DNA from 3 places in the Gracilibacillus thailandensis genome. Region 3 is predicted to be linked to each of the others. Evidence: riboswitches for the same ligand, from Rfam matches in the RefSeq annotation. Region 3 holds a riboswitch; each other region holds the start of a gene.
What was found. A riboswitch is a leader RNA that binds a small molecule or an ion and turns the genes downstream of it on or off. The one in region 3 is predicted to bind S-adenosylmethionine.

Region 1 (6,148 bases), on a different contig from region 3:
CACGTGTAGGATTACCTGAACGACTATAATCATAATCACCAAATTCATTGAATTGCTGCTGATGATAAGTGGATGATACATAAATTGGCGGGTTAACCGCACCTGTATGTTTTTCCTGATAGCCTTGCTGATTTCCTCCATGTGCAAGTGTTGTTTCTTTTGAATATCCCATCTTATTTCCCTCCTAATGCTTGTTGGATATCTTGTTTCAAATCTTCCACAGCTTCAATCCCAACAGAAAATCGAAGTAATGTATCACTAATTCCCCGTCTCTCCCGTTCTTCTTTTGGAATATCTGCGTGGGTTTGGGTTGCTGGGTAAGTAATAAAGCTTTCTACTCCTCCTAAACTTTCTGCAAATGATATAATTTTTAATTTTTCTAGAAACGGAGAAACTAACGATTTATCCTGTACTCGAAAACTAATCATAGCCCCTTTACCAGGGTATAGAACTTCCTCGACCAAGGATAGTTCTTTTAAAAATGCAGCCAATTGTCTGGCGTTTTGTTGTTGCTTCTCCAAACGAAGTGACAATGTTTTCATTCCTCTTATTAAAAGCATTGTATCCAGTGGTGAAAGTACGGCACCAATGGCATTGTGGAGATAGGTTAATTGATCACCTAATGTAACATCCTTTACTACGACTAGTCCGGCGAGTACATCATTATGTCCACCTAAATATTTGGTAGCGGAATGAATCACAATATCTGCCCCTTGTGTTAAGGGCTGTTGTAAATAAGGTGTGTAAAAGGTGTTGTCAACAATAAAGAGTAATTGATGCTTCTTTGCCAATGTAGCTAATTTCTCGATATTAATTTCCATTAAAAGCGGGTTAGTTGGTGATTCTATGAAAATAGCTTTCGTTCTTGGGCTAATATACTGCTCCATTTCTTCTACATCTGCATATACTGGTTTGATGTTATAAGATTCCTGAAAATGCTGAAACAATCGATAACTTCCACCATAAATGTCCTCGGTTACAATTATTTCATCATCTTGCTTGAATAAGGAGAAGACAAGTTGGATGGCAGCCATACCTGACGAACAGGCGTATCCTTTTGCCCCTTTTTCTAATGTTGCAATCGCATCTTCTACAATTTCCCGTGTAGGATTTGCTGTCCGTGTGTAATCATAACCAGTTGACTGTCCCAGAGATGGGTGTTGGTATGCAGTTGATAAATAAATAGGTGCTTCTACTGCACCAGTACGCGGATCTTTCCGATTACCTATTTGCGCAAGAGTAGTTTCGATATTGTTCATTTTGCTCCATCCTTTCTAAAATAAAAAAAAGAGGTCTTCGATAAGTAGAAGACCTCCTTGATTAAGGTTGCATTCTCTTATCTTTGGTAATATACCGTCTGGATTTAGCACCATACAATTGCATTGCTGGTTGCTGAGGTGTCATCGGGCCAGTCCCTAGACCTCTCTCGATAAGATATTGTAATTATGGAAATATAATACAAACATCATACAACATTAAGGAAGTAATTACAAGGTAAATCTTAAAAAAATATTTATATGGAATCCATTGACAATTATGAAAGAATGGCTTATAGTATGTACATTATCAACAGTGGAAAAAAATGAAAATAACATATGATCTTATCAAGAGAGAAGGAGGGAACTGGCCCGGCGAATTCTCAGCAACAGGCTAAAAAGCACTGTGCTACTTCCAGCAGGTATTACTTGGCAGATAAGAGGAAAACTCCTACTTTATCGTCAAGTAGGAGTTTTCTATATTTATAATCCAAGTTTTCCTATTGGGATAGGATATTTATACTAAAAATAATTCCACTTTATTGTAGTGGTGAAAGTTGGGATCTGAGATGTTAGCAATCATCGCGATATTAGCTGCTTGTCTATTTGCCTTTAATATTGGAGCGAGCGGTTCAGCAGCTAGCATGAGTATTACGTACGGCACTAAAGTAATCAAGCAACGTAAGTACGCGTTAATCATCGCAGGAGTAGGTGCTGTTACGGGTGCTATACTTGGAGGTCAGCATGTTACGAATACGCTTGGAAAAGGTATCATCTCCGAAGAAATTTTAGATGTAAGAATTGCTTGTATTATTTTAGTTGTTTCCGGTTTTACATTGTTAATTACGAATTATATTGGAATTCCGTTATCCACGAGCGAGGTAACAGTGGGAGCTATCATTGGAGTTGGCCTCAGTTATCAACAACTGAATCTTCAAATGGTATTACTCATTATAGCTTTTTGGATCATTATACCAGTTGCGGCTTTTTTAATCACACTGTGTCTTGAAAAAATCAGAAAAAAAATAAATAATAAAATAAATTATCGGCCACCAGTAAAGCTTTTAACTTTTTTATTACTGTTAACTGGTATAATTGAAGCGATAGCTGCTGGTATGAATAATGTAGCAAATGCATTAGGACCGTTAGTAGGCGCAGGGATTACTTCGATGGAAATGGGTTTACCTTTGATGGCGCTCATTGTAGCATTAGGTAGTATTTTGTTTGGTGGCAGAGTATTAGAAACCAATGCCAAAAAGATTACCTCACTGACTTTAGGAAATGGTATTGTGATTTCCGGTGCAACAGGAGGTTTGGTAGTAGTTGCCTCCTTATTAGGTATTCCAATACCGATGACCCAGGTAACTACTTCGGCGATAGTCGGGATAAATGCCAGCAAACAATTTAAAGAAGTTTGGAAACAAAAAATTATCCATCAAATAGCGAAAGTATGGATTACATCGCCAATCGTATCATTAGTGATTGCCTTTGGCTTAACAGAAATAATGGTTCATCAAAGTTTTGATCAAGTGATACTGTTAGCGTTAGCCATTATTGCTACTTATATTTTAGTCAGATATCGAGAAAAACCAACAAAAGCTAATACAAAAAAAGGATGGGATCAACATGGGGAAAGTTTACTTAGTGGGAGCAGGACCAGGAGATGAAGAATTAATTACTGTAAAGGGGTTGCGTGCTATACAAGAAGCTGATGTCATCCTGTATGATCGATTGGTAAACCCATCATTATTACATCATGCCAAAGAACAAGCAGAATTGATTTTCTGTGGGAAAGAACCACGCAAGCATGGGTTAATTCAAGAAAAAATAAATGAACAGCTTATTTATTTTGCCTCTAATGGAAAAGTTGTAACCAGATTAAAAGGTGGAGATCCTTTTATTTTCGGCAGAGGTGGAGAAGAAGCCATTCATCTTGAAGAAAATCAGATTGAATATGAAGTGGTACCAGGAATCACTTCTGGAATAAGTGCTGCAGCATATGCTGGTATTCCGCTCACTCATCGTCATATCAGCGGATCAGTGAGTTTTATTAATGGTTCCAATCCAGAGACGAAAACAGATGAACAATGGCAGCATATTGCCAATGGAGCTGATACGTTGTGTTTTTATATGGGAATAAAGAAATTCCCGATTATCTGTGAGAAATTAAAAAATGCAGGGTTAAGTAAGACTACTCCTGTCTCTATTATACATTGGGGAACACTTCCACAACAAAAGACGGTTGTTGCCGACTTAGAAACGATATCAGATAGGTTAGATGAAATCAGCAACCCTTCCCTAATTGTGATCGGAGAAGTGGTTCGTTTACAGGAGCAAATTAAATGGTATAAGGAGTCAACAGAAGCTTATATGTAAAAACAATGACTAGTTATCATGATAACTAGTCATTGTTGATCACATTCATAATTTGTTCTTGATCTTTTTCCCAGTTCCATTGTGGATTTATTCGGTCTATAAATTGTTGCAGCTGTTCTTCTGACAAGTCTTTTTTTCCATTAGAATTGTTAAGGTAGGATTTCAATTCCCATTCTCCGCCTTTTTTATTTTTGATCGTTTTCCACTTCACAGTAAATATATAGTCATTTCCATTAATATCAGCGTGAATTAATAAGATATCCTTGTGTAGAATAAAGTTGCTTAATATCATGAATAAGCACCTCCTAAATCAAGTATACCACACATTGAAAGGGATTACATTACGAGGGAGGATTGGGACATTCATCATTTTTAAAGGGATGAATATAAAGGGAATAGAGGAGGTATGTGAATGGCTGTAATAAAAGCAAATGATGCGGATGTGAGATTATTAGCACGATTAATGAGAGCAGAAGCAGAAGGTGACGGTCAGCTCGGCATGCTAATGGTGGGTAATGTAGGTGTGAATCGGGTGAGAGCTCGCTGTTTAGATTTTGAAGATATTAATTCGATAGAACGAATGGTATATCAAAGTCCAGGAGGCTTTGAAGCAACACAAAAAGGGTATTTTTATCAACGAGCAAGAGATAAAGAAATTCGTTTAGCTCGAAGGTCAATCAATGGGGAACGCAATCATCCGGCAAGTAATTCTTTATGGTTCTTTATGCCACAAGGGACTTGTCCAGAACAATGGTTTGGCCAATGGAATGTAGGACGTTTTAAGAGCCACTGTTTTTATAACCCAACCGAAGCGGATTGTCCGAGCGTATTTGGAACTTTTTAAAAACACTATACAAAACGTTTTAGCGAAAAAGTTTCTAGCACCTGGAATATGACTAATCTTCTATTCCAGGTGCATGAGCAGTAATATAACTAGTAGGAAAGTCTACACCATTTTATCTTTCACTTTGTTTATTTATTGAAACTTTTGGAAAGAACCATAAAATAACAAAGGTTAACGTTCCGATCATAAATAATCCCGTATATACAGTGTGTAAAGCATAGGTTAAACCATCTTGCATCGATGCCAATGTGTCGGGAGAAATGGTTTCTCTCATTCCTTCATCTAACAACATATCTGTACTGGCAACTTCAAGTTCTTCGCCTCTTTGTTGGTAAAAGTGATGTAATCGCATGTTCAATATTCCACCTAGCAGTGATGCTCCGATTGCACTGCCAATAATTCGCATGAACATGTTTAGCGAGGTTGCGACCCCTCTTTCATACCACGACACTGTATTCTGGATCGATACAATAAATGTTGTTGAAGATAATCCCATTCCAACACCAACGACAAATGAACTGATTCCAGCATAGATTGGTCCTTTATCTGCATCTAATAAAAAGAATAGGAAAGTCCCGAGAAATAAGGCAAAACCACCGGTAAAAGCTGTTTTGCGGAACCCTATTCTTAGGACAAGGTGTCCTGCAAGTGTAGCTGAAATCGGCCAACCTATCGATAATGTACTTAAGGTGAAACCAGCAACAATAGCGGATTCCCCCATAACGCCTTGAACATAGGTAGGAAGAAAACTAGAAAGTCCAAGTATAATCATACCGGAAAGCAATGTTGCAATATTGGCAATAACAATTAATTTATTTTTCCATAAGGCTAGTGGCATCATCGGTGATGTCGCCTTTTTTTCTTGCCATATAAAAATTGCCATACAAATTATAAAAATAAGCAATAAACTAATTGTTTCAAAGGATGTCCATGCCCAATTCGTTCCTGCTTGTACGAAAACGATGATAAGACAAGATATGGCGATAAAAAACAGACCAGATCCTAGATAATCAACCGATTTTTTCTCTGTATCGACTTTTTCGTGGAAAAAGACGATGACACCAATCAACCCGATTATCCCTATTGGTACATTCATCCAGAAAATCCATGCCCAATCGATAAATTGAACGATAATTCCTCCGAGTAATGGACCAATTACAGAGGATATACCCCACACACTAGCTAAATACCCTTGAACTTTTGCCCTTTCCTCAACGGTATACATATCGCCTACAATAGTAGTGACAATCGGCTGAATCGCACCAGCACCAAGTGCTTGAATTAATCGGAATACGATTAATAGTCCCATGGTTGGTGCTAGTCCACAAAGAATCGATCCGATTAAAAAGATCACAACACCGATAATAAAGATAGGCTTTCTGCCAAAGAGATCTGCAAGTTTTCCATAGATCATCGTTGTGACAGCCTGCATTAATAAAAAACTAGAAAAAACCCAACTGTATAAAGAAAAACCACCTAAGTCAGCAACAATATTAGGCATTGCCGTCGCTACAATTGTTCCTTCTATTGCTGCCATGAACATCGATAAAACAAGTGAAACAAGAACGAGTGGCCGATTCGTCTGTTTTTCTGGCATATGCGTCCGTCCCTTTTTATAATCTGTTTCTATTGTATCAGAAATTAGCAAACATGTATGAAAAAAGCAAATGAG
Region 2 (6,148 bases), on a different contig from region 3:
TCCCAGCCTTGACTTTGTACCCAATCGAATTTTTCGTGAAACAGAATTACCTAGCTCCTCTCTTAGAGGGGTAAAGATACCCTCAAGTATCTGGGCATTTTTACTAAGGTGTTTGTGGTTTTTCGGAAATGCAAAAGGTTGTGAGTCGATAACTCATGCAAAAAAGCGAGCCCGAAAAGCTGCACAATTATTAATAGAGTATGCTGAAACATATGGTTCTGTTGCCTTGATTGGGCATGGCTTTTTTAATATGTTGATTGCAAAAGAACTATTAAAGATGGGGTGGAAAGGTAAAAGAAAAACAAATAGCAAACACTGGCATTGTACAACGTATTACTTATAAAAAGAAAAGTGAAAATCTATTTAGTTAACCACCTCCAAATTTCCTGAAATTGCAAATGATTCATGGTATTCTAAAGAAGAGGTGATCAATCATGGTAAAAGATAGATTCAAAGTAATTGCTGCAGTACATATTTTTCTATTAAAAGATGATCAGATTCTGTTACTTAGACGATATAACACAGGATATGAAGATGGCAACTATAGTGTCTTAGCTGGTCATGTCGATGGAGGAGAAGATGTGATTACTGCTGCTCAAAGAGAAGCATTAGAAGAGGCTGGCATTACTATATCCAAAAAAGACTTGAACATCGTTGGAGTTATGCATCGTAGGGCAGAGGAGGAGCGGATTGATTTCTTTTTGACAGCTAAGAAGTGGACAGGAGATATTATTAATAAAGAGCCTGACAAATGTGATGAGTTAGCATGGTATCCACTCAACAATCTGCCGGAAAATATCATTCCTTATGTTCAACAAGCAATTGAAAATTATCAAGATGGTCAGCCATTTGATCTGTACGGGTGGACTGATTAAACTTAGAAAAACTTTTTCCAGGGAATAACTAATTCTCGTTCTCGTGCTTGGAAAAGTGCTTCGCTTCCATGGATATCTTCTTGTCTCTCAAGGATATAGTCGATTATCCATGGAAGGGGATTTTTTTTGCAAAAAACAAGTAATCCTCTTTAACAACATTTCCCAACGATGCAAAGCACGCACCTATCAAGTGTGATGTTCCGTATTTTTGTCATAGCTCCAATAATTTTGTTTCAGCTTTATCAAAAAGTACTAGCATTAAATCACATATTCTGGTAAAATGTTTTCAATTTACCAATTGGGGGGACTGACATGTTTGAATATAAAATAGATGAGGATTTGTCTTTGAAACTAATTGACTTAAGAGATGCAGAAAGGATATTTGATCTAACTGAAAATTCAAGGAACTATTTACGAGAATGGCTACCTTGGGTTGATGCAACAGTAAAAGTAGAGGATACAAGGGAGTTCATTCAATCCAGTTTGAAAGGCTTTGCTGACAATAAAAGTCTTACTACAGTCATTTTATATCATGGGGAGATTGTCGGGGTTGCTGGTTTTAATAGTATCGATTGGTCCAATAAAATCGCATATATCGGTTATTGGCTAGGGGCTGAGTATCAAGGAAACGGGGTTATGACAAGGGTTGCTAAAACGCTAACAGATTATGCTTTTATGGAACTAAAACTTAACAAAGTAGAAATTAGAGCGGCCACCCATAATCAAAAAAGTAGAGATATACCTAAACGACTTGGATTTGTGGAAGAAGGACGTATTAGAAGTGCTGAATGGTTATATGATCACTATACGGACCATGTTGTTTATGGAACATTAGCGGAAGAATGGCTCAAATAGTATAGCAATAAATATAAGAAGTCGTTTGGCGGAAAAATACCAAACGACTTCTAGATAGTGAATATTATTAATTTCTTAAACTTTCAACAATGAGATCTTGTACTCTGCTACTCGTTAAAAGACGAAGGTGTGATACGCCTGAAACATGAATATTGTCAGCACCACTAATTCTTGACAAACTGATAGATACGATAGAATCTGAACTGCTGTAGATAGAAGTGAAATCAACTTCTGATGGAACAGAAGTTGCCCCTAAGCGATTAGCACCTTCAAGTGTAATTACTTTATCTACTTTATCAGCAATAGGCGAGAAGACTCCCACCTCAAGGAATGAGAATGCGTAGGTGGGAGATGAATCGCCTTCGGACAGGAGATGGTTTTAGCCATCTCCATTGTCCGATTGTTCGAGTGCCATTACTATCATTGAAAGCTAGCTAGAGTATGAGTTTCTTCCCCTAAAATGATGTATCCACCATGCAATATATAGTATAATAGATGTATCGTGATACCGAGAGAGGTGAAAGCATTGCTTGTTAATAAAGCCTACAAATTCCGTATCTATCCAACGAAAGAACAGGAAAGACAAATTGCGAAAACCATCGGCTGTTCTCGTTTTGTCTTCAACCATTTTTTAGCTAAGTGGAACGATACATACCAAGAAACAGGGAAAGGGCTGACGTATAACGCTTGTTCTGCTCAACTACCTCATTTAAAAGAAGAATGGAGCTGGTTAAAAGAAGTAGACAGCATTGCGCTCCAATCCTCCCTAAAAAACCTCTCCGATGCCTTCTCCAGATTCTTTAAACAGCAGACCAAAGCTCCACAACTCAAGTCCAAAAAGCATCCTGTTCAATCCTATACGACTAAACATACAAATGGCAATATCTCCATTAAAGGGAACCAAATCAAACTACCGAAGCTCGGGTTCGTTCGCTTTGCCAAAAGTCGAGAAGTCGAAGGGCGGATCCTAAATGCCACCATCAGACGTAATCCAAGCGGAAAATATTTCAGCTCGATTCTTGTAGTAACAGAAGTACAACCATTCAAAGAAACAGAATCAGCTATCGGACTTGACTTAGGTATTACGGACTTTGCGATTCTCTCGGATGGACAAAACGTGGATAATCATCGATTCACCACTAAAATGGAAAAGAAATTAAAACGAGAACAAAGAAAACTGTCCAGACGTGCCCAACATGCGAAAAACAACGGAACGGACTTACTCGATGCACAAAACTATCAAAAACAAAAACAAAAAGTTGCGAGATTGTATGAAAAAGTCATGAATCAACGTGCCGACTTCCTTAACAAGTTAAGTACAGACCTTATCAAAAACCACGATGTAATCTGTATCGAAGACTTGAACACGAAAGGCATGTTGCGCAACCATAAACTAGCAAAATCTATCGCTGACGTATCATGGTCGAGCTTTGTATCCAAGCTAACATACAAAGCAGCATGGTACGGCAAAACGATCGTGAAAATAAGTAAATGGTTTCCATCCAGTCAACTATGTTCTACTTGTGGATATCACGATGGCAAAAAGTCGCTTGAGATAAGGGAATGGACTTGTCCAGTTTGCCATACGCACCACGATCGAGATGTCAATGCGAGCAAAAATATTCTAGCCGAAGGATTACGAATGATAGCTTCGGCTTCAACAACCAATAAAACCGTAGGGACTACGGGGATAGCTTGGTAAAGAAGAGAAACCACTGTTAGGGAAGAAATAACCTAATAAGTACGCTCTGTTCCCAAGAATCCCCCACTTCAAACATCCTGAAAGGAGGTTAAGTGGGGGTAGTTCAACGCATGCAAATCAGATCTGTCGTACCCAATACTTCTTAATTTTCGTTCGATACTATAGAAATTGTACGGTGCACCAACTATACCATGAACGAGAACAACAGGCTTGTCAAAGTCAATCCCAGATTCCTCTTGTGCCATTGTGGTTGTAGGAACACTAAAAAGTAATACAAGTAACAGCAAGCCGATAAACGAGAGTTTGATAGATTTCATATAATCCTCCTTTAGTATATTATATGGATTATTTTACCACAGGATTGATATTGTTTGTATAATATTTCCTATTTTTGAAAGCGATTGAATATTTACGTAATTACTTTCTTTTAATTGTCGAAATATATTGACAATTCCAACAAAAGCATGTAAAGTACAGTGTATTACTAGGATATGAAAACTGAACATTAATCTTGTCTTATCAAGAGAGGTGGAGGGAATGGCCCAAAGAAGCCTCGGCAACCATTAAGTGTTTTACTTAATATAGGTGCCAATTCCGTCTGAGTGTTTTCACTTAGAAGAGATAAGAGATTCATCGTTACGTAATGTATCTCTCTATCTCGATATAGAGAGATTTTTTTATTATAAGAATCACAAACATTATATCTATAAGCTTATCAAGAGAGGTGGAGGGACTGGCCCAATGAAACCCGGCAACCATTAAGCGATTGCTTAAAAGGTGCTAATTCCAACAGGAGTACTCCTGAGAGATAAGAAGAGTAGTAGAGTCCTCTTTTTATCGAAGAGGGCTTTTTTATTTGTAAGGAAAGTATAAAATTTGCACAGATGTAGCTCCGAGCGCCCAAAAACTAGGCGACTTCACGAATTGTCCTACGATAAAGAAGACTTGCCGATTGGTGAAACCAGAGGCTTAGTCGCACTTATGCCTTTAGGTGAAAGTCATCATCGGTTCGTAAACTCACCGTGATTCCTTTATCTCAGTTGATTAGTTCCAGCCGCTACGTTTTTAAGCGGGCGCTCTGCGCTTTTCTTAATTTAAAAGAAAAAGGAGTAATCACATATATGTCAATTGTTATTTTAGATGGGATCAGGACACCTTTTGGAAAATGGAACGGTGCCCTTGCAGAAATTGATTCAGTATCATTAGCAAGCCATCCGTTGCATTACTTAATGGAAAAACATGCTGCAATTCCTCAGATAGATGGGGTATTGTTAGCACAAGTTATTCAGGCTGGTCAAGGTCAAAACCCTGCTAGGCAAGTTGCACATCAAGCTGGACTTAATAGTAGTACACCGGCGATCACCTTAAATAATGTCTGTCTTGGAGGGGTTGCTTCTGTTATTGATGCAGTGCGCCGTACTCAATTAGAAGAAGGGTCATTTTATATTGTTGGTGGTTTTGACTCAATGTCTAATGCACCACATATTATCCCGACTCGATCGATCAAAGGTATAGGTCACCAGACGATTACTGATACGTTGCTACATGACGGGCTGTGGTGTGCATTAAGTGATCAATCGATGGGCGCACTAACAGAACAATATAATGGTGTATACAACATTAGCCGTGAAGAGCAAGATCAATTTGCAGCTCTGTCTCAACAAAGAGCAGCTAGTGCCTTTGAAAAAGGGCTATTGCAGGAGGAAATTCTTCCAATCGATGGTGTGTTAGCAAATGATGAAGGTATACGCCCACAGACAACAGTTGATAAATTAGCGAATTTGAAACCTGCATTTGCAAAAGATGGAACGATTACAGCAGGTAATGCTTCGCAAATGACAGATGGAGCAAGCCTTGGAATTGTTACAACAGCAAAACAAGCTGAACAAATTGGAACAGCACCACTTGCACATATTATCGACTGGGCGGAAACGGCCGGACCTGATGCTAGTCTTCAAACAAAGCCGGCAGACGCCATTCAAAAAGTATTGAATAAACAGCAATTGACAGTAGAAGATATTGAACTCTTTGAAATAAACGAGGCGTTTGCTAGTGTTGTGATCGCCAGCTGTAAAGCGTTAAATATTGGATATGACAAAGTAAACGTCAATGGTGGAGCAATTGCAATTGGGCATCCGCTTGGAGGTACTGGTTTCCGCTTAGTTTTAACATTAGCACATGAATTGAAACGACGTGGTGGTGGTAAAGGAATCGCTTCTCTATGCGGCGGTGGTGGCCAAGGAATAGCCATTCTTATTGAAGTACCAAAGAAAGGGGGAAAACAATGAATACTCAAACAATAGATAAGAAGAGTCAGATATTATGGGAACCTGCAGAAAAAGATATGGAACATTCACATCTTCAAGCTTTTGCGAAATCTGTTAATCAGGCACTTTTTCCTTATGAAAGATTACACCGTTGGTCGATCACGAATATTGGAGATTTCTGGTCTAGTGTCTGGGATTATGCCAGTATTATCGGCGAAAAAGGGGAAAGATTCTATCTCCAAGGTGAATCAATGGCAGATGCTGTTTTTTTCCCTGATGCTCAATTAAACTTTGCGGAGAATCTACTAAAAGGTAAAGATAAGCAAATTGCCGCCTATCAAGCAGATGAAACAGGTGTAACAGCGAAGATTACTTATCATGACTTACGTACACAAGTTGCAAAGGCACAGTATGGATTAAAACAATTAGGCGTGAAAAAAGGAGATCGT
Region 3 (6,148 bases):
AATCGTGCCTTAATTCATCTTGATGGTGAAAAAGCGACTAGTAGTAAGCGCAATATTTTTCGCTATGACTATTATCTTTACCCTATTAAAAATGTTTCCGTTGAAACTGCTGGTACGATCGACTTAGACCTTGAGATCAAATTTTCACTTGGAGGCCAGCCGATTTCTGTTGATATTGACAAAAAAGAAGGCGAAGCGATTGCGGACTTGTATAAATCGTTAGTAACTATTTCACAAATCCAAGAGGAAAATGACAGAATAAAAGAATTTGCCAAAGATAGCTTGCAAACTTCACAGTCCTTGTTTACAGATAATCGATTCCATGATGGCAATGTTTCTAGTGAATTTGAAAAAGCAACTAAATTCGCATTTGATTGGTTTAATTCCACCTATAATGAAAACACAAGAAAAGACTTTGGAGACATATTTGATAAATATATTCAGAATTAGAATAATGACCGCATGCATAAAAATTGATTGAATGCATGCGGTTGATTTACGATGTCCAAGCATTTAATACAGCGGAACAATTAATAGCTTAGTGAGTCACTGTGTTAGGTTTTGTCCGATTATTTTTCGTGATAAAATAAAGAAAACCATAAAACAGAGGATGTGTATGATGACCAAACATAAAATCTATACAATGAGCTTCGCAAGTGTCTATCCCCATTATGTTAAAAAGGCAGAGAAAAAAGGACGAACGAAAACAGAAGTCGATGAAATCATCCGTTGGTTGACAGGATATAGCCAGGAAGAGTTAGAAGAACAACTGGAAAAACAGACAGACTTTGAGACCTTTTTTGCGGAAGCTCCCCAATTGAACCCTTCGCGGGCAATGATCAAAGGTGTGGTTTGCGGTGTCCGGGTAGAAGACATCGAAGAACCAACGATGCAGGAAATTCGCTATTTGGATAAGCTGATCGATGAATTAGCAAAAGGAAAAGCAGTGGAGAAAATTTTGCGAAAATCTTAATGTTAAGTAGATAAGTGATTACTTTGGTAGAAATGATGAAATATCTGTATAGTATGACCACCGAAGGTTTACCGCCTCTGATCATTAGCAAAACTTATCAGGGTGACACAGATAATTTCATTTCAAACAGATTATTCGCTTCTCTTCTCTTGTTCCTTTATAATATTGTAAACGCTTAATAACAGAAGGTTATAGTTCATGCAATATCGTCAGTTAGGAAAAACCGGTCTGAAAGTAAGCGAAATTAGTTTAGGCAGTTGGCTTACATATGGTGGGTATGTCGAGGAAAGGAATGCTGAGGCTTCCATCGATAAAGCCTACGACCTCGGGATTAACTTTTTTGATACAGCCAATGTCTACATGCGTGGGGAAGCAGAGAAAATTGTAGGAAAAGCTTTAAGAAAATATCCACGCAGTTCCTATGTCCTTGCCACAAAAGTATTTGGCAAAATGGGCGATGGCCCCAATGATCAAGGTCTTTCCCGCAAGCATATTATGGAGCAATGTGATGCCAGCTTGCAGCGGTTAGGACTTGATTACGTCGATGTTTATTATTGTCACCGTTATCACGCTGATACACCACTAGAAGAAACGTTACGCGCATTGGATGACCTTGTACGTCAAGGAAAAGTATTATACATCGGTGTCAGTGAATGGACAGCCGAACAAATGACAGAAGCCGTCCACCTTGCTGACAAAAAGTTGTTAGATCGCATTGTTGTCAATCAGCCAAATTACAGTATGCTTCATCGCTATATCGAGAAAGAAGTCATCCCTGTAAGCGATAAGCACGGCATCGGCCAGGTTGTCTTCTCCCCACTTGCCCAAGGTGTATTAACAGGAAAATATAAAAAAGGAGAAGCAATTCCTGAAGATAGTCGCGCCGCTCAAAAAAACTTAGATTTATCTCGTGTATTAACCGAGAAGAATCTAGAACGGGTAGAAGCATTAAAAGCAATTGCAGCGAACGAAAACTTGTCATTAGCACAATTAGCGATTGCCTGGATCCTGCGTCAAGACAACGTATCTAGTGCTCTTATCGGTGCAAGTAAACCGGAACAAATTGAAGAGAACGCCAAAGCTTCTGGTGTTAAACTCTCCCAAGAGACGATTGCTAAGGTCGAGGATATTTTAAATCAGTAAAAGTACCTATACCAAGTAATTCCTAGTTACTTGGTATTATTTTTTACAATTTTTACAATAGATTCATTGACTTTTACATTAATAATGTATACTATGTTATTAAACGGACAATAAATGGAATTCTTATCCAGAGAGGTGGAGGGGCAGGCCCTAAGAAACCTCGGCAACAGGTTAGAAAGATAACACTGTGCCAAATCCTGCGGGACAGCATAAACTGAACCCGAAAGATAAGAAGGAATGATTACACATTGCTTACCTTCTTATCAAACGATAAGAAGGTTTTTTAATGAGGAGGAAGCAACACATGCTGACTTATGAAAATTTTTATGACAGCCCGTTGAACAATGAGACTCCCGACCAACAAGATCCTACCAAAGGAGCTCTAAAGATCCTTGAATGGGCTTATCAAACGTATGGCAATTCTTTAGTCTATGCCTGTAGTTTTGGAGCAGAAAGTATGGTATTAATTGACATGATTGCAACTGTCCAACCAGATGCTAGATTAGTATTTTTAGATACTGGTTTGCATTTCCAAGAAACATATGACCTGATTGAAGAGGTTAAAGAACGTTATCCGTCATTAGATATCGTTATGCAGAAGCCTTCCCTCACTGTTGATGAACAACGAGAACAATATGGATCAGCGTTGTGGAGCAGGAACCCTGATCAATGTTGTTACATTAGAAAAGTTAAACCATTGGAAGACGCACTGAGTGGAGCAACCGCCTGGATTTCAGGATTAAGAAGGTCACAATCTCCAACAAGAGCCAACACCAACTTTATTAACAAGGATGACCGTTTTCAGTCCATTAAAATTTGTCCATTAATTTATTGGTCCTGGGATGATGTGTGGGAATATATTGAGCAACATCAATTACCTTATAACAAGCTGCATGACCAAAATTACCCTAGCATTGGTTGTATACCATGTACCACACAAGTTACAGATGCGGATGATGAACGTTCAGGACGGTGGGCCAACTTCCAAAAAACTGAATGTGGACTACATGCTACACCACAATCAACGAAGTGATTATTTTTTATAGCCAAACTCAAGTAAATCTATCGGATTAATTAAAAGAGGTGAAAATGTTGACATTACAAGTAGTAAACAGTCCGTTTGATGAAAAACAGACGGAAATATTGAATCAAATTTTGCCAACACTGACAGACGCACAAAAAAATTGGCTAGCTGGATATTTGGCCGCTTCTCAGTCTCAATCATCACAAAGTGTTACACCGGTTGAACAACCAGCGCCTACACAGGTTAAAACCCGAACCGTCACCATTTTATACGGATCGGAAACGGGTAACAGTCAAGAACTAGCAGAGCAATTATCCAAACAGCTAAAGGATATGCAAAGAGACGTAACCGTTTCTGCCATGGATGACTTTAAACCAAAGAAACTAAAAGAAGCAGAAGATTTACTCATTATTACGGCAACTCATGGCGAAGGAGATCCACCTGACAACGCGATTCAATTCCATGAATTTTTACACAGCCGGAAAGCTCCTAAACTGGAGAATGTTAATTTCTCCGTTTTGTCTCTTGGTGATGAGTCCTATGAGCATTTCTGTCAGACTGGTAAAGATTTTGATAAACGGCTAGAAGAATTGGGTGCAACTAGAATTCATCCACGTGTTGACTGTGATGTCGATTACGAAGAACTTGCTGACGAGTGGATATCAGAAGTAATCGGCATTCTGAAAAAAGATGCCGGAAACAACGCAGAAACCGTCGACACGCAGCCAACCCCTGCAGAGCAGCCGATTTATTCGAAGAGCAATCCTTATTCTGCTGAAGTATTAGATAACATCGTCCTTAGTGGTAAAGGGTCAAACAAAGAAACAAGACACATTGAAATTTCATTGGAAGGCTCTAACCTCAATTATGAACCGGGAGATTGTTTAGCGATTTATCCAAAGAATGACCCTGCTCTGGTTCAAGCTATTATTGAAGAGCTTAAATGGAACCCAGAACAGACAATTCCCATTAATAAACAAGGGGAAATTCGCTCCGTTCAGGAGGCTCTAACCTCCATTTTTGAGATTACAAGACTTACAAAAGGCTTATTAGAAAAAGCTAGCACTTATTTTCATCATGAAAAACTTCAACAATTAGTAACAGATCCTGAGCAGGTAAAAGCTTATATCGATGGTCGAGATTTATTAGACTTAATTATTGACTATCCACCAAAGCAACTGGATCCAACATCGATTATGCACTTTTTAAGAAAAATACCAGCAAGGCAATACTCAATCGCTAGTAGTTATCAAGCAAACCCTGATGAAGTGCATTTAACTTTGGCAACTGTAAGATATCATACACATGGTCGTGATCGATGTGGCGTATGTACAGGGGAAATCGCTGACAGAATTAAACCAGGTGATCAACTCAATGTCTATGTTCACAAAAACCCAAATTTCAAATTTCCAATGGATGAAAAAACTCCTGTGATTATGATTGGACCAGGTACTGGTGTAGCACCGTTTAGAGGCTACATCGAGGAACGAGAGGAACTTGAACTGAAAGGAAAAACATGGCTTTTCTTTGGTGATCAGCATTTCCGCACAGACTTCTTGTATCAAGTAGATTGGCAAAATTGGTTAAAACAAGGTTACCTAACCAAAATGGATGTAGCCTTCTCAAGAGATAGTGAGCAAAAGGTATATGTACAGCATCGCATGCAAGAAAAAGCAAAAGAATTATTCGAATGGATTGAAACAGGTGCACATCTATATGTGTGTGGGGATGAGAAGCGAATGGCAAAGGATGTACACGAAACCTTAATCTCGATTATTAGCGAGCAAGGAAGCCTTAGCGAAGAAGCTGCAAAAGAGTATATCAATAAATTAAAACAGGAAAAGAGATACCAACGTGATGTGTATTAAGGGGGAACAAAAATGGTAAACGATCCTAATAAACTAGACCCGATGGAAAAGCTAAAAGAAGAAAGCCGTTTTTTAAGAGGAACGATTGTAGAAGGGCTACAAGACCCGATTACCGCTTCGATTTCGGAAGATGATACCAAACTGTTGAAGTTTCATGGAAGCTACCAACAGGATGACCGCGACATTAGAGATGAACGACGAAAACAAAAACTAGAGCCTGCTTATCAATTTATGCTTCGTGTTGCCATTCCGGGTGGTGTCGCAACTCCTAAGCAATGGCTTGCAACAGATGATTTAGCACAAAAATATGGTGATCAAACGATAAAACTGACGACCCGCCAAGCTTTTCAATTACACGGAATATTAAAATGGAACTTAAAAGACACGATTAAAACGATTAATGAAGCATTAATGACAACGATTGCTGCATGTGGAGATGTTAATCGTAACGTTATGTGTAATCCGAACCCTTATCAATCTGAAATCCATCAGGAAATTCAAGATTGGGCACAAAAAATCAGCGATCATCTCTCACCAAAAACTGGTGCTTATCATGAAATATGGTTAGACCAAGAAAAAATTATCGATTCTAAAGAGGAAGAAGAACCGATTTACGGCAAAACCTATTTGCCAAGGAAATTTAAAATCGGTATTGCAGCACCACCTTCTAATGATGTCGATGTATTCTCACAAGATATCGGATTAATTGCCATCATTGAAAATGATCAAGTGCAAGGCTTTAACGTGGTAGTCGGTGGCGGAATGGGATCCACCCATGGTAATACCAATACCTACCCACAACTCGGAAAGATTGCTGGATACTGTGCGAAAGAGGATGTCGTGGATGTTGCGGAGAAAATCGTCACGATTCAACGCGATTACGGTAATCGATCTGATCGTAAAAATGCAAGATTTAAATATACGATTGATCGTTATGGACTTGATTGGTTCAAACAAGAACTTGCTGAACGACTCGGATGGGAATTAGAAGAAGCAAAAGACTACCATTTCGATCATAATGGTGATAGATATGGCTGGATCAAAGGAAGTAACAGATGGCACCTTACCCTTTTTGTTGAGAATGGTAGAGTAAAAGATGCTGATGATTATAAACTGATGACAGCTCTACGAGAAATTGCT

Region 1: it holds a riboswitch for S-adenosylmethionine, as region 3 does, so the genes downstream of both, GH715_RS18075 (methionine biosynthesis PLP-dependent protein) here and GH715_RS00710 (phosphoadenylyl-sulfate reductase) in region 3, are expected to answer to the same signal.
Region 2: it holds a riboswitch for S-adenosylmethionine, as region 3 does, so the genes downstream of both, GH715_RS18915 (acetyl-CoA C-acyltransferase) here and GH715_RS00710 (phosphoadenylyl-sulfate reductase) in region 3, are expected to answer to the same signal.

What each region holds. Positions count from the first base shown of each region.
Region 1 is NZ_WJID01000072.1:11,494-17,641, reverse strand. Features, by position in the region: gene GH715_RS18080 (aminotransferase class V-fold PLP-dependent enzyme) at 1-172, opposite strand, end outside; gene GH715_RS18075 (methionine biosynthesis PLP-dependent protein) at 174-1,259, opposite strand; SAM riboswitch class I at 1,334-1,436, opposite strand; SAM riboswitch class I at 1,599-1,699, shown strand; gene GH715_RS18070 (inorganic phosphate transporter) at 1,826-2,923, shown strand; gene cobA (uroporphyrinogen-III C-methyltransferase) at 2,883-3,632, shown strand; gene GH715_RS18060 (hypothetical protein) at 3,658-3,924, opposite strand; gene GH715_RS18055 (cell wall hydrolase) at 4,045-4,476, shown strand; gene GH715_RS18050 (MDR family MFS transporter) at 4,589-6,073, opposite strand.
Region 2 is NZ_WJID01000082.1:9,615-15,762, reverse strand. Features, by position in the region: gene GH715_RS18945 (histidine phosphatase family protein) at 1-343, shown strand, start outside; gene GH715_RS18940 (NUDIX hydrolase) at 435-875, shown strand; gene GH715_RS18935 (GNAT family N-acetyltransferase) at 1,188-1,730, shown strand; partial or broken gene GH715_RS18930 (esterase) at 1,798-2,028, opposite strand; gene tnpB (IS200/IS605 family element RNA-guided endonuclease TnpB) at 2,257-3,432, shown strand; gene GH715_RS18920 (lipase family protein) at 3,501-3,749, opposite strand; SAM riboswitch class I at 3,946-4,060, shown strand; SAM riboswitch class I at 4,142-4,247, shown strand; gene GH715_RS18915 (acetyl-CoA C-acyltransferase) at 4,554-5,720, shown strand; gene GH715_RS18910 (acetoacetate--CoA ligase) at 5,717-6,148, shown strand, end outside.
Region 3 is NZ_WJID01000001.1:164,306-170,453, forward strand. Features, by position in the region: gene GH715_RS00695 (PH domain-containing protein) at 1-450, shown strand, start outside; gene GH715_RS00700 (DUF2200 domain-containing protein) at 620-973, shown strand; gene GH715_RS00705 (aldo/keto reductase family protein) at 1,172-2,116, shown strand; SAM riboswitch class I at 2,237-2,350, shown strand; gene GH715_RS00710 (phosphoadenylyl-sulfate reductase) at 2,421-3,149, shown strand; gene GH715_RS00715 (assimilatory sulfite reductase (NADPH) flavoprotein subunit) at 3,209-5,008, shown strand; gene cysI (assimilatory sulfite reductase (NADPH) hemoprotein subunit) at 5,021-6,148, shown strand, end outside.